4 regions of the Rossellomorea oryzaecorticis genome follow, and region 3 is predicted to be linked to each of the others. Evidence: riboswitches for the same ligand, from Rfam matches in the RefSeq annotation. Region 3 holds a riboswitch; each other region holds the start of a gene.
The links. A riboswitch is a leader RNA that binds a small molecule or an ion and turns the genes downstream of it on or off. The one in region 3 is predicted to bind S-adenosylmethionine.

Region 1: linked by a shared signal. The riboswitch ahead of ACKA06_RS04405 (methionine ABC transporter ATP-binding protein) and the one ahead of ACKA06_RS05380 (O-acetylhomoserine aminocarboxypropyltransferase/cysteine synthase family protein) in region 3 are both predicted to bind S-adenosylmethionine.
Region 2: linked by a shared signal. The riboswitch ahead of ACKA06_RS02315 (2,3-diketo-5-methylthiopentyl-1-phosphate enolase) and the one ahead of ACKA06_RS05380 (O-acetylhomoserine aminocarboxypropyltransferase/cysteine synthase family protein) in region 3 are both predicted to bind S-adenosylmethionine.
Region 4: linked by a shared signal. The riboswitch ahead of ACKA06_RS17505 (sodium:solute symporter family protein) and the one ahead of ACKA06_RS05380 (O-acetylhomoserine aminocarboxypropyltransferase/cysteine synthase family protein) in region 3 are both predicted to bind S-adenosylmethionine.

What each region holds. Positions count from the first base shown of each region.
Region 1 is NZ_JBJOSA010000003.1:31,378-34,565, reverse strand. Features, by position in the region: gene ACKA06_RS04420 (toprim domain-containing protein) at 123-485, shown strand; gene ACKA06_RS04415 (thioredoxin family protein) at 487-810, shown strand; gene ACKA06_RS04410 (hypothetical protein) at 1,055-1,408, shown strand; SAM riboswitch class I at 1,526-1,632, shown strand; gene ACKA06_RS04405 (methionine ABC transporter ATP-binding protein) at 1,779-2,801, shown strand; gene ACKA06_RS04400 (methionine ABC transporter permease) at 2,798-3,188, shown strand, end outside.
Region 2 is NZ_JBJOSA010000002.1:30,210-33,397, reverse strand. Features, by position in the region: gene ACKA06_RS02315 (2,3-diketo-5-methylthiopentyl-1-phosphate enolase) at 1-1,073, opposite strand, end outside; SAM riboswitch class I at 1,164-1,271, opposite strand; gene ACKA06_RS02310 (pyridoxal phosphate-dependent aminotransferase) at 1,334-2,512, opposite strand; gene ACKA06_RS02305 (carbon-nitrogen family hydrolase) at 2,625-3,188, shown strand, end outside.
Region 3 is NZ_JBJOSA010000003.1:238,748-241,935, reverse strand. Features, by position in the region: gene ACKA06_RS05385 (trans-sulfuration enzyme family protein) at 1-751, shown strand, start outside; SAM riboswitch class I at 1,126-1,248, shown strand; gene ACKA06_RS05380 (O-acetylhomoserine aminocarboxypropyltransferase/cysteine synthase family protein) at 1,454-2,749, shown strand; gene metX (homoserine O-acetyltransferase MetX) at 2,822-3,188, shown strand, end outside.
Region 4 is NZ_JBJOSA010000019.1:55,509-58,696, reverse strand. Features, by position in the region: gene ACKA06_RS17510 (alanine/glycine:cation symporter family protein) at 1-914, shown strand, start outside; SAM riboswitch class I at 1,454-1,571, shown strand; gene ACKA06_RS17505 (sodium:solute symporter family protein) at 1,672-3,188, shown strand, end outside.

The DNA.
Region 1 (3,188 bases), 210 kb from region 3:
ACAGCCTTTTTCCTTTCTATTTCCTCAAAAAAATGAGAAGATATGAGTAAGTAGTGGACATCATCTCTAAATAATTGAATATACTATCCTAATCTTATTTTCTGAAAGATAAGGTGATGACAATGTTTGAAATTGGTGATGAAAAAGTAATTATCGTTGAAGGTACGACAGATAAACGAAAGGTTAAAGGAATCATAAAGGAACCGATTGAAATTATCTGTACGAACGGAACCATCAGCATCACAAAAATGGACGAACTGATCGATTCGCTGGAACAGAGAGATGTTTATATACTTGTGGATGCCGATCATGCAGGCGAAAAGCTGAGGAAGCAATTCAAGCGTGAATTCCCGGAAGCAGAACACTTATATATCGACCGGATGTATAAAGAAGTGGCATCTGCACCCGAGTATCATCTTGCTTCAGTACTGGTTGGCGCAAATATCGATGTACACACGGAATATTTGGAAAAAAGGATGAGTTAAGTTGAACGAGGTAAGTAATGAAAGAGCACTGTATGATGCAATCAATACACATGAGCTGGCCGCCGTGTATCTCTACACCCCGATGTGCGGGACATGCCAGGTAGCCGGGAGGATGCTTGACATCGTGGAAAAGCTCCCTCATGCTTTTCATTTCGAAAAAGTCAATTTGAATTACTTGCAGCAGTTTGCAGAAGAGCAATCAATAGAAAGTGTTCCTTGTCTGCTCCTATATAAGAATTCGAAGGAAATTGAAAGGATCTATGCCTTTCAATCGGTTCCTTATCTATACGACATGCTGAAGAAAACCGAGACCTTTACGAGCTAAGGGTCTTTTTTTATGTCATTTATATAATTTTTCTTCGATGAGTAAGGAAAACCTTTCTACAAACAAGGACATATTTCTCGGGAAATTTTTAGAGAAATTGCTCGGAATTTATATTCTGAATATTCAAAACTATCATTTTCGACAAGAATATGACATTTCTTCTGAATCATGTCGAGCGACCCGTGGAGGATAAAATACCCAGAAGTAGAATGTATTAGGTAAGAAGATTCGCGGGAGGGTATGTATGAGAAAATACTTAGAAACTCTAATTGAACAATGCCGTTCGAAGTACCATCTGCAGCTATTATTTCCATCAAATCCATTTATCCTGGATATTCAATGTAAAGATCAGCGTTACACCATTTCCCTTTCAAGCAAGGCATGTATGATCGTGGAAGACAGTAACGGCCTTGAATCTCAGTTCTTGATTAAAGGAACTGAAGATATGATTGCCTGCCTGCTTAAAGGAAATGAGCTATTATCGCACATGGTTGATCAGGATCAGCTTGAAATAAAGGGAGGATACCGGCCGCTGCTATTCGTCGAATCGGTTTTATGGCTGACCAGGCCTGTGGTAAAGGAAACTGTGGAAATATAATGAAAACTGTAATCTTCTGAAAAAAACATTTGACATGTCTTTGAACGTGATGATAGAATCACCTTTGTAGAAAATTTTCTGAGACTTTTAACTCTTTAACTTAATATATTTAACTTACTCTTATTAAGAGTGGTGGAGGGACGTGCCCTATGAAGCCCGGCAACCGTCAATGCAAATTGAAATGGTGCCAATTCACTCAAAGCAGACGCTTTGAAAGATAAGAGAAAGGATAGTCATATGATTATGCCTTTCTGCTTATCAGCAGGAAGGTTTTTTTATTGCCCTTTTTTGAAGGGGCGCACGTTTAATAGGAGTATTAATTCTTATTAGAACGATCGTTTTACTCAAATGAAAGAAGGTGACCGACATCATGATTACCATCTCAGACGTGAAGAAAATATACCAATCGAAAGCAGGGCCGATTTCTGCAGTGGACGGAGTGAACCTTTCCGTTAAGGAAGGTGAAATATTCGGGGTGATCGGCTACAGCGGTGCCGGTAAAAGTACGCTGATCCGTATGCTGAATGGCCTCGAGGTACCGACAGAAGGGACTATCAACGTAGGCGGCCAAGCAGTATCTACAATAAAAGGTAAAAAGCTCAGGGAAGCAAGGCAGTCAATCGGAATGATATTTCAGCATTTCAATCTGCTGTGGTCACGGACTGTCATTGATAATATTCAATTTCCCTTGGAGATAGCAGGGGTTCCTAAAAAGGAAAGAGTTAATAGGGCAAACGAACTGCTGACGCTTGTCGGGCTTGAAGGAAGAGGGGATGCATACCCTGCGCAGCTGAGCGGCGGCCAGAAACAGCGTGTAGGCATCGCAAGGGCACTTGCGAACAACCCGAGAGTACTTCTGTGTGATGAAGCGACATCTGCACTTGATCCCCAGACAACCGATTCCATCCTTGATCTGCTTGTGGATATCAATAAACGCCTGGGATTGACCATCGTCCTGATCACGCATGAAATGCACGTCATCAAAAAAATCTGTCATCGTGTAGCCGTGATGGAAAATGGGAAGGTTGCCGAACTCGGGGATGTACTCGAAGTATTCCGTAATCCGCAGCAGCAGGTGACTAAACGGTTTGTGAAGGAAGTATCACAGGATCAGGATTCGGATGAAGTGATCGAACAGCTGATCAAAGAGTACCCGACAGGGAAGGTCTTGAAATTCACGTTCGTGGGTGAATCCACCGGGCAGCCGCTGATCACCTCGCTGATCAGAAAATTCGACCTTGAAGTGAATATCCTCCAGGGGCAGATATCACAGACCCAAAAAGGGGCTTACGGCACATTATTTGTCCATCTGGACGGAGAGGAATCTCAACTTAAGGAAGCTCTCACGTTTGCCGAAAGCCAGCTGGTGAAAGTGGAGGTGATGGCAGGATGATCGACACGATCTTTCCGAATGTCGATTGGGAAAAACTCTGGGAAGCAACACTTGAAACCCTTTATATGACAGGAATGTCCGTCCTTATCACGTTTGTATTGGGTATCATTCTCGGGATACTTCTATTTTTGACATCCAAAGAAAATCTATGGGAAAACAAGCTTACTTACACTATAACAAGCGCTGTCGTGAATGTATTCAGGTCGATCCCGTTCATCATCTTGATCGTGTTGTTGATCCCGTTCACGAAGTTCTTGCTTGATACGATCCGCGGTGCGAATGCAGCCCTGCCGGCGCTCATCATTGGGGCAGCCCCGTTTTACGCAAGAATGGTTGAAATCGCCCTGAGGGAAGTAAACAAAGGTGTAATTGAAGCAGCAAAGGCCA
Region 2 (3,188 bases), on a different contig from region 3:
GCAGCACCATCCGGATGGCCATGCACTCCTCCCCCTGCATTTATGACACACTCATGCCCAAAGTCAGCAATCAACTGTGGTACCAGCCCTGGATGAATCCCTGCGGAAGGAACCGGGAATGTCTCATTGAATTCATCAGGTTTAACTAATTCATCCCTGATGGCCAACACTTGTTTTTTGTCTAATGCCACACTTCCATAAGGAGAAGGGAATAAAGATAAATCTGCGCCGGTCATCCTTAAAAATTTACCAAGCCACAAAGAATAACTCACCCCGTATTGAGGGGATGCAGCTGAAGCACCGGAAAAAGAAGGATGGGCCATAATAGGAAGGCTGATTTCTTCATCTTCCCTTAACTCCTGCAGTACATCCAGTCCATATGTAAACACATTGAACAATAAGGCATCAGCCCCAAGTTCTCTCGCCCTTCTTGCTTTTTCCCTTAATGTGGCTGTCCGTCCGGATAAATTGACTGCGTAGAGAGTGCGGGCCCCTGTTTCTTCAAAAACCTCTCGAAGAATGTTGGTGCCGGCCTTTATCCTTTCTTCAAATGGCGTCAATTCATTATCGAACAGGATTTCATCATCCTTTACCAGATCCACACCACCCAGTGCCTGAGCTCTCAGCTGTGACTGAAGGTAATCAAGATCTCTTCCGATCACCCCTTTAAAAATACTCATTAGAAGCGGTCTGTCGAAAACATTCACTTTTTCCCTGATTCCTCCAATCCCGAACCTTGGCCCGGGATATGCTTTCTTTAAATCATCGGAAAACTCAATATCCGTCAGTTTCACTCGGCCATCTAGAGAAAGTTTGCCAAAGACGGTCGTCAGGATGGCAGGTATATCGTTTGAGTAGTTACCGGATGGATACGCAATTCGAATTTCTGCCGTATCGCTTTCCAGTTCGTTTATTTCCACTACCCTTCCTTTGTACTTTCTTAATTGTTCTTGTTCCAACTGGGGAAGATCTGTCCATGAACCTACCGTCAGTCCAAGTGCGATTCCTTCCGCTTTCTTCTCGAATGTACCGCTCTTTCCGGACAAAACATATGTTGCAATCACTTCACTCATTCACGCTTCCTCCGATCATGTATGTTCTTTTAACGCAACTTTTCAACAAAAAAACCCCTTCGATAAGAAGAGGTTTTTATACAATACTCTGTCTTATCTCTCAGCAAAAATAATGCTGCAAGAATTAGCACCGTGCTTTTTTAAAAGTCGGTTGCCGGGCTTCATAGGGCTGGTCCCTCCGCCTGCTCTTGATAAGAAAAATCATTTGCTATTAATTTAATTTCAGTTGGATTATGGCATCATTTTTCATTTCTGTCAATCTATTTATCGAATAATTTTAAATTTTCAATTCTCTTCACGGCTTCAGAGAGGCGTTCTTCACTGGTCAATAATCCTGCTCGCACATACCCTTCTCCATATTCACCAAATCCCACTCCGGGTGCTACTGCCACATTGACTTCCTCAAGAAGAAAATCTGAGAATTCCACAGATGAGAAACCTTCAGGGACCTTCAGCCAGGCAAAGAATGAACCAGCCGGTGCCTTTACATCCCATCCGATTTCCCTCAGTCCGTTGATAAATGTCTTCCTTCTGGATTCATAGGAAGCCACCAGTTCTTCCACACAATTCTGGGAACCGAGCAAAGCCTCCACTGCCGCTTCCTGGACAGCACCGAAAAGACTCACATACATGTGATCCTGCAAGATATTGATAGCGTCGATCACACTTTTATTCCCGACTGCGAAGCCCACTCTCCATCCTGCCATATTATAGGTTTTAGAGAGTGTGTAAATTTCAATGCCCGTGTCTTTTGCCCCGTCGGCTTCCAGGAAACTGACAGGCTTTTTCCCATCGAAACCGATGGCACCATATGCAAAATCATGCACAACGCAAATCCCGTGATTCTTTGCAAAAGCTGCCGTCTCTTCAAAAAATGTTCGGGAGGCAACCGCTCCTGTGGGGTTATTTGGATAGTTCAAAAACATGAGCTTGGCCTTTTCCCTTTCCTCCAATGTTATATCTCCATAATCAGGCAGGAACTGATTTTCTTCTATGAGCGGCATTGTCACCATTCTGGCCTCTGCCAGGGATACCCCTGAAAGATAATCCGGATACCCCGGGTCCGGTACCAACACCGTTTCCCCAGGATTCAGAAGACATTGAGGCAGTTCAACCAGTCCTGCTTTTCCCCCAAACAACACGGCAACCTCTTCCTGTGGATCGATATCCACACCATACTCCCGCTTATAAAAAACCGAGATGGCTTCCTTGAATGAATCCAACCCCCGAAATGGGGAATATTTGTGGTTGTCCGGCGAGTTTACCGCCTTTATCATCGCATCGACGATATGCGGAGGTGTCGGTTGATCCGGATTTCCCTGACCCAAATTGATTACATCGTGCCCTTGTTTCATCACTTCCTGGACTTTCCCAGTAAGCGACGCGAAAAATTGCTGCGGCAGTGAGTTGATTCGTTCTGCTTTTTTAAAGGTTGTCATCTTTTCACCTTCTGCACTTTTTAGAAAATTATTTACTTTCAAATTCTAGTCACAAATGATATAACGTAAAGTAATGATTGTAAAGTGAAAATTTCAAAAATGAGGTGTTACTTTGAGTATGAAGATTGGACTGGCACAAATGGATATCACATTTGGCCGCCCTGATGAAAATAAAAAACGGGTTCAGATGTGGGTTAAGAAAGCCGTCGAAGCAGACTGCGATATCGTGGTATTTCCTGAATTGTGGACGACCGGTTATGACTTAACAAGAATCGGTGAAATCGCTGATGAAGATGCAAGAGACATTTCTGCATTTCTTTCAGATCTTTCTTCCCGATATTCCATTCATATTGTCGGCGGCTCGATTGCAAAGAAAACAGCAGATGGTGTGTCAAACACCCTCCTTGTTGCCGACAGCAGCGGTAACATCATTAAGCAGTATAACAAACTTCACCTATTCAAGCTGATGGATGAACACCATTATCTTCTCCCAGGTAAGGAAGACGGCCTGTTCAAAATACTGGATACAGTGATGGCCGGCATGATCTGCTATGACATCCGATTCCCTGAATGGTTCAGGAAACATGTCGTCAATGGGGCAAGAGCCGTATTCGTGGTGGCACAGTGGCCAGCAGAAAGAATTTCACACTGGAAGACCCTTTTAACAGCACGGGCT
Region 3 (3,188 bases):
CACGAGCCGAGAGGAAATTGAACAGGCCATAACGCCCCGGACCAAATTGCTCTACAGTGAAACGGTCACCAACCCGTTCATGAGAGTGGAGGATATCCAGCAGCTCGTCGAACTTGCTGAAAAACATAACCTCAAAACGATCATCGACAACACCTTCGCCACACCATACCTTCGCCAGCCGTATCTTGAAGGTGTAGATCTGGTGGCCCACAGCGCCACCAAATACATCGGCGGCCACAGCGACATCACCGCAGGCGTGGTGACAGGAAAGGAAGAGCTGGTAAAAAAAGCACGGGAAAAAGTGGTAAACATGGGTTCCAACTTAAGCCCGTTCGAAGCATGGCTCACGGCAAGGGGAGCAAAGACACTCGGCCTCAGGATGGAAGCCCAGGCCCGTAATTCCGGCATCCTGGCAGACAACTTACGATCGAACCAGCATATCAAGCACGTGTACTATCCGGACAATCTCTCCGAAAAAGGACACGGTGCCATCGTCACCATCGAACTCGACGCGTCCTGCAACATCAGCACATTTTTCAAATCGCTCGGCTGGATCAAGATCGTGCCGACCCTGGCAGGAGTAGAAACCACCGTCTCCTACCCGCTCGGCACCTCCCACCGTGCCCTGCCCAAAGAAGCCCAGCAAAAACTCGGCATCAACACCCACGTCGTCCGCATCTCCCTCGGAATAGAAGACGCCGAAGACATCGTGGCCCAATTCAACGAAGCAATCGAAAAATCTGTTGGGTAAATTAATTGATGATTTTTAAGGGTAATTAGGTATCAACATCGCCAGGTGAATTTTTTGTTTTTTTAAAGCTGGACACAAGATCCTACCGATTCCAGCAGTTGATTGGAGTGCATGATGTAGACTCCTGCGGGAAAAGCGAAGCTGGGGAGACCCCGCAGGAGCGCAGCTCCGAGGAGGCTCGCCGCTCGCCCGCGGAAAGCGAAATCATGCACGGAAATCCACTGCGGTATAACGAACCCTATCCAAATAAAACAAATCAAGACAAAACAATCGAAATACCAAAATAATAAAAAAAATCAGAAAATACCCTTGACGATGAAACAATCAGCCTTTATAATTCATCTCAACGCACTACTTAAAAAACAACTAAATCGCTCTTATCCAGAGAGGCGGAGGGACTAGGCCCGATGAAGCCCGGCAACCTTCATGCCTGCGAACGACACGCAGCTGCATGAAAAGGTGCTAATTCCTGCAGACGAAAGTCTGAAAGATAAGAGGAGGACCCTATTAAATTAGACCCTCTTCTTAGGAAGGGGGTTTTTCATTTTCCTCTTCTTTCAACACTCCTAGAAGGATGGCCGGCCCGGTCAAGCCAGCTGAAAGTACCAGCTGAAACGAAACCGGCAGCGTCCACCGCAACCAATACCCTAAAACCGAATTAGCCAATGAAATCCAAAAACCAAACCCAGGGAGGAATTCACAATGACAAAACAATTCGATATCGAAACAGTATTACTGCACGGAGGCCAGGCACCGGACCCAACGACAGGTTCACGCGCTGTCCCGATCTACCAGACAACATCGTACGTTTTCGACAACAGCGAGCATGCTGCGAAATTATTCGGACTCGAGGAAGAAGGGAATATCTACTCCCGTATCATGAATCCGACGGTGGACGTCCTTGAAAAACGGATCGCCCTTTTAGAAGGTGGAATCGGTGCACTCGGCGTTTCTTCCGGAATGGCCGCAATCTCGCTGTCCATCCTGAATATCGCAGGTGCCGGGGATGAAATCGTCGCTGCGACTAATCTTTACGGAGGCACGTACAACCTGTTCTCCACGACGCTTCCGAAATACGGCATCAAGGTGCATTTCGTCGACCCTACAGATCCCGAAAACTTCCGCAATGCGATCACGCCGAAGACGAAGGCTGTTTTTGCCGAAACGATCGGGAATCCAAGCCTTCACGTACTGGACATTGAAGCGGTGGCGAAAGTCGCGCATGACAATGAAATCCCGCTCATCATCGACAATACCTTCGCTACACCGTATCTGACGAAGCCGATTGAATGGGGCGCAGACATCGTCATCCATTCAGCCACAAAATGGATCGGGGGCCACGGTACGGCGATCGGCGGACTTGTGGTTGATGGTGGAAAATTTGATTGGAACAATAAGAAATTCCCGGGCTTCGTGGAAGAAGATCCGAGCTATAACGGAATCCGTTTTGGCATCGATGTCGGCGAAGCAGCCTTCATCACCAAGCTCCGTGTTCAGCTGCTGCGTGATTTCGGTGCATGCCTGAGCCCTCAGAACGCATTCCTGCTGCTGCAGGGGCTTGAAACATTGCATCTCCGAATCGAAAGACACACGGAAAACGCACAGAAAATCGCCGAGCATCTCGATCAGCACAGCGGAGTGGCATGGGTATCGTATCCGGGCCTCGCCCAGCACCCTTCCCACTCACTGACACAGAAATACCTGAAAAAAGGAGCCGGTTCGATCGTCGTCTTCGGTATTAAAGGCGGCAGGGACTCAGGCCGGAAAGTGGTCGACAACATCACGCTCTGGTCACATGTGGCGAACGTTGGCGATGCCAAATCGCTTATCATCCATCCGGCTTCGACGACCCACCAGCAGCTGAACGAACAGGAGCTGCGCTCAACCGGCGTAACCGAAGAATTGGTGAGATTGTCAGTCGGTCTGGAATCAGCAAAGGATCTTATCGAGGACCTGGATCACGCAATCGAAGCGGCACTTGCCGCGTCACCGGTATAATCAATTTTTTTAAAAGGGAGATCCGGCCCGAAAAGCCGTCTCCCTCCATTACTGAAAAAAGGAGGCGGCGGAATGGAGAATCCCCACACCCGAGCGGCCCGATACGAAGTCAACTCCATTACGATCCCAACCCTGACGCTTGAAAGCGGGGAGACCCTGAAGGGGGTCGAGCTTGCCTATGAAAAAACAGGATCAGCAAACGGCCCGGTCATCCTCATCTGCCACGCCCTTACAGGGAATCATATTGTAAAAGGGACGCCGGGCAACAATGGCTGGTGGGACGGACTCATCGGCCCGGGTTCGTACCTGGATACCGATGAATATACGATTCTTTCATTCAATGTCCTTGGCGGCAACGACGGCAGCACCGGTCCCGCATCAATCGATCCGCCGACCGGCAGGCGGTATGGCCGGGAGTTTCCGGCCGTCACCGTCAGGG
Region 4 (3,188 bases), on a different contig from region 3:
AGTCCAATACAATTGCCGACGTCATGACCACTAGTTTCTCCATCAATAACTGGGTCACGGGGATCGTTCTTGCCGTGCTGACTGCTTTGATCATTTTCGGCGGTATTCAACGTATCAGTACAGTTGCTTCATTCTTTGTGCCGATCATGGCATTCCTTTATATTGGCGGTTCACTTTTGATCATCGGGTTGAATTATGACATGATCATTCCGGCTTTTAAACTGATTTTTCATTACGCATTCAATCCGGTTTCGGCCGCAGGCGGATTCGCCGGGATCGTCATAAGTGAAGCGATCCGAAGCGGTGTTTCACGCGGGATCTTTTCCAATGAAGCAGGTCTCGGTACGGCTGCACTCATCGCGGGGAATGCTAAGACCGATCATCCAGTAAAACAGGCTTTGGTTGCGATGACGGGTACCTTCATTGTTACCATCATCGTGTGTACGATGACAGGACTTGTATTGATCATCACCGGTTTCTGGGATCCGACAGGCGGAGCCATTTCAGGCATCCAGCATTCCGCTTCACTAGACGGTGGGGCGTTGACGAGTGCCGCGTTCGGACATGCCCTCGGGGTTGCAGGAGAATACATCGTTTCATTCTCTGTCATCTTCTTCGGCTTCTCCACGATCGTCGGCTGGTATATGTACGGGGAGAAATGCTTCGAATATCTCACAGGCTACCGCTACATCGCTTCCTACCGCTTGATCTATGTCGTGGCGACCGGTATGGGTGCAGTGGCGAACCTCGAATTGGTATGGGCATTTGCGGATATGTCGAATGCTTTGATGATGATCCCGAACTTGATTGCCCTGCTGCTGCTTTATAAGGTAATCGTGAAGGAAACGAATCATTATTTCAATGACTATCTGCCTTTGCAGATGAAGGCTTATTCTAAGAGGAAAGCGAGTTAAGAGAAGAAACTGAGTCTAAATTAAACCCGAACTAATTTGCCTTAAGAGTGGCAATTTAGTTCGGGTTTTTTTGTAGTTTTGTATAATGAGGCATTCAGTTCAATCTTGTTCCAGCGGTTGATTGGAGTGCAAGACGAAGACTCCTGCGGGAGAAGTGGCCAATCAGAAAAGCGGAAGGGCTTTGAAGAGAGGCGGGTGGCATAAGACGAATTGGCCTGGAAGGCGTTCTTTGCCTTCTTGGTCGATTTGGCTTATGACATGTGACTCTAAGCCCTGCAGCTGGACACGTGAGACCCCGGAGGCGAAGCCGAGGAGGCTCACGGGTCACCCGCAGAAAGCGAAGGCACGGAAATCAATAGCGGTGATTAAGCCTGCCCTAATGTGCTTTAGTTATATTTTTTATTATGAGCTCTGCTAATACCTGCTTTCTCGGAATTATTTAAGACATTACATCATCTAGTCCTTTTTTCTCAATTTTCAAAATCAATTGACGACATCACATTAATGCGTTACAGTAATACATAACTTAAAACGAACAATCCTTATCAAGAGCCAGGGGAGGAAATTGGTCCTGTGATCCTGCGGCAACCTGTTATTTTCTTAATTGAAAGTAATAAGGTGCTAATTCCAACAGACGTATAGTCTGGAAGATGAGGGAGAGATGATGCCTCTTCCTCTGGGAGAGGCTTTTCTTTTTGATTCCTCTTTAATTCCTGACTAAACAGATCGTTATAAAATATTAAAGGGGATGTTAAAGATGACGGAAGTTGGTTATTGGTTTATCGGATTTGCACTTTTTTATACCGTTTTTCTTATTTTCGTAAGTCAGTTCTCAAGAAAGAAGGCTGCCGACGGCAATGGTTTCTTTGTTGGCGGCCGGGGATTCAATTCCTTTTTTGTAGCAGTATGCATTACCGGATTATTTTCGGGGTCTTCCTATATCGCGATACTCGAACTGAGCTATCTGACCGGCATTTCAGCGATTTGGTACGGGGTGGCGGAGACCATTCACGTATTGATCATTGCTCTTGTCCTGATTACCCCGTTTAGAAAAAAAGCCCTGGTGACGATTTCAGGACTACTCGGAGACCGCTATGGTGAAAAGGTCAGAGGAATTGCAGGGGCAATTACCGCGTTTACTTTCCCCATGTGGTCGGTCGCCACTGCACTTGCTTTTGCCTCTGCATTGTCAGTATTCACCGGCGTCTCATTGATTTGGTCCGTCACGATGACAGCCGTCCTTCTTCTCGTTTATCTTCAGTTTGGCGGGATGTGGTCAATCGGATTCACACAATTGAGTAATGTGGTTGTCTTTTTCATGATGCTGGCAATTGGAACATATGCATTCTTCATCAACCCCGGCGTGGAAGGAATCGCTTCATTATTTAATGAAAAGCCGCAGTATGCTTCATGGGATGGGGCAGGAATACAAACGATACTTGCGTGGTTCGGAACCTTTTTATTCAATGTGATCCTGGCTCAGGCAGCCTTTCAGATGGCATTATCCTGCAAAACTCCTGAAGAGGGCCGGAAAGGATTATTATATGGCGCTGTATTGGGTATCCCGCTCATACTTGGAGCTGTGTTATTCGGTCTTGCTGCCCAGCAGGTGGTTCCGGGTCAATCACAGGGATTGGTCGCGATCCCGCTTTATTTGATGGAGACTCTGCCTGCTCCACTTGTCGGATTATTCTTCCTTGGATTCTGGGCTGCTGCCCTGAGCTGGGGGGCTCCTTGTCAATTCTCTGGCGCCACAAGTCTTGGGAGAGATACCGGAAAAGCCATTAACCCGAAAGCGACAGAACTTCAGCTTGTCCGTTATACGAAGTGGTCACTTGTGTTATTGACTGTATTAATGATCAGCTTTGCTTTGATTCGTTCTGAACAGTCCGCCTGGTGGAATGTTCTGGCCTGGGTTACACGGAACTCGGCAACCTTCGCCCCGGTTGTAGCTGCTTTATTCTGGCCGGCCGTCACAAAACGGGCTGCCCTCATTTCCCTTTTTACAGGTTCTTCATCGGGTTTGCTCTGGTATCACCTTGGAGGATGGGGAATTAATGATTTTTATCAGAACATCCACCCCGTGTGGATCGGGATGATCGTGAATATCCTGACGATCGTTTCAATAAGCCTCATTGAAAATGCCGGCAAACTGGAATGGAAGAGTTCCATCAACAGCATCGGCACGTATTCAGCAGCAATATCCCTTTTGCTTGCTGTCACAGCGGCATTTGCTTTCAACTTTCTTTACAATACAGGGCTGCTCGGCATTGT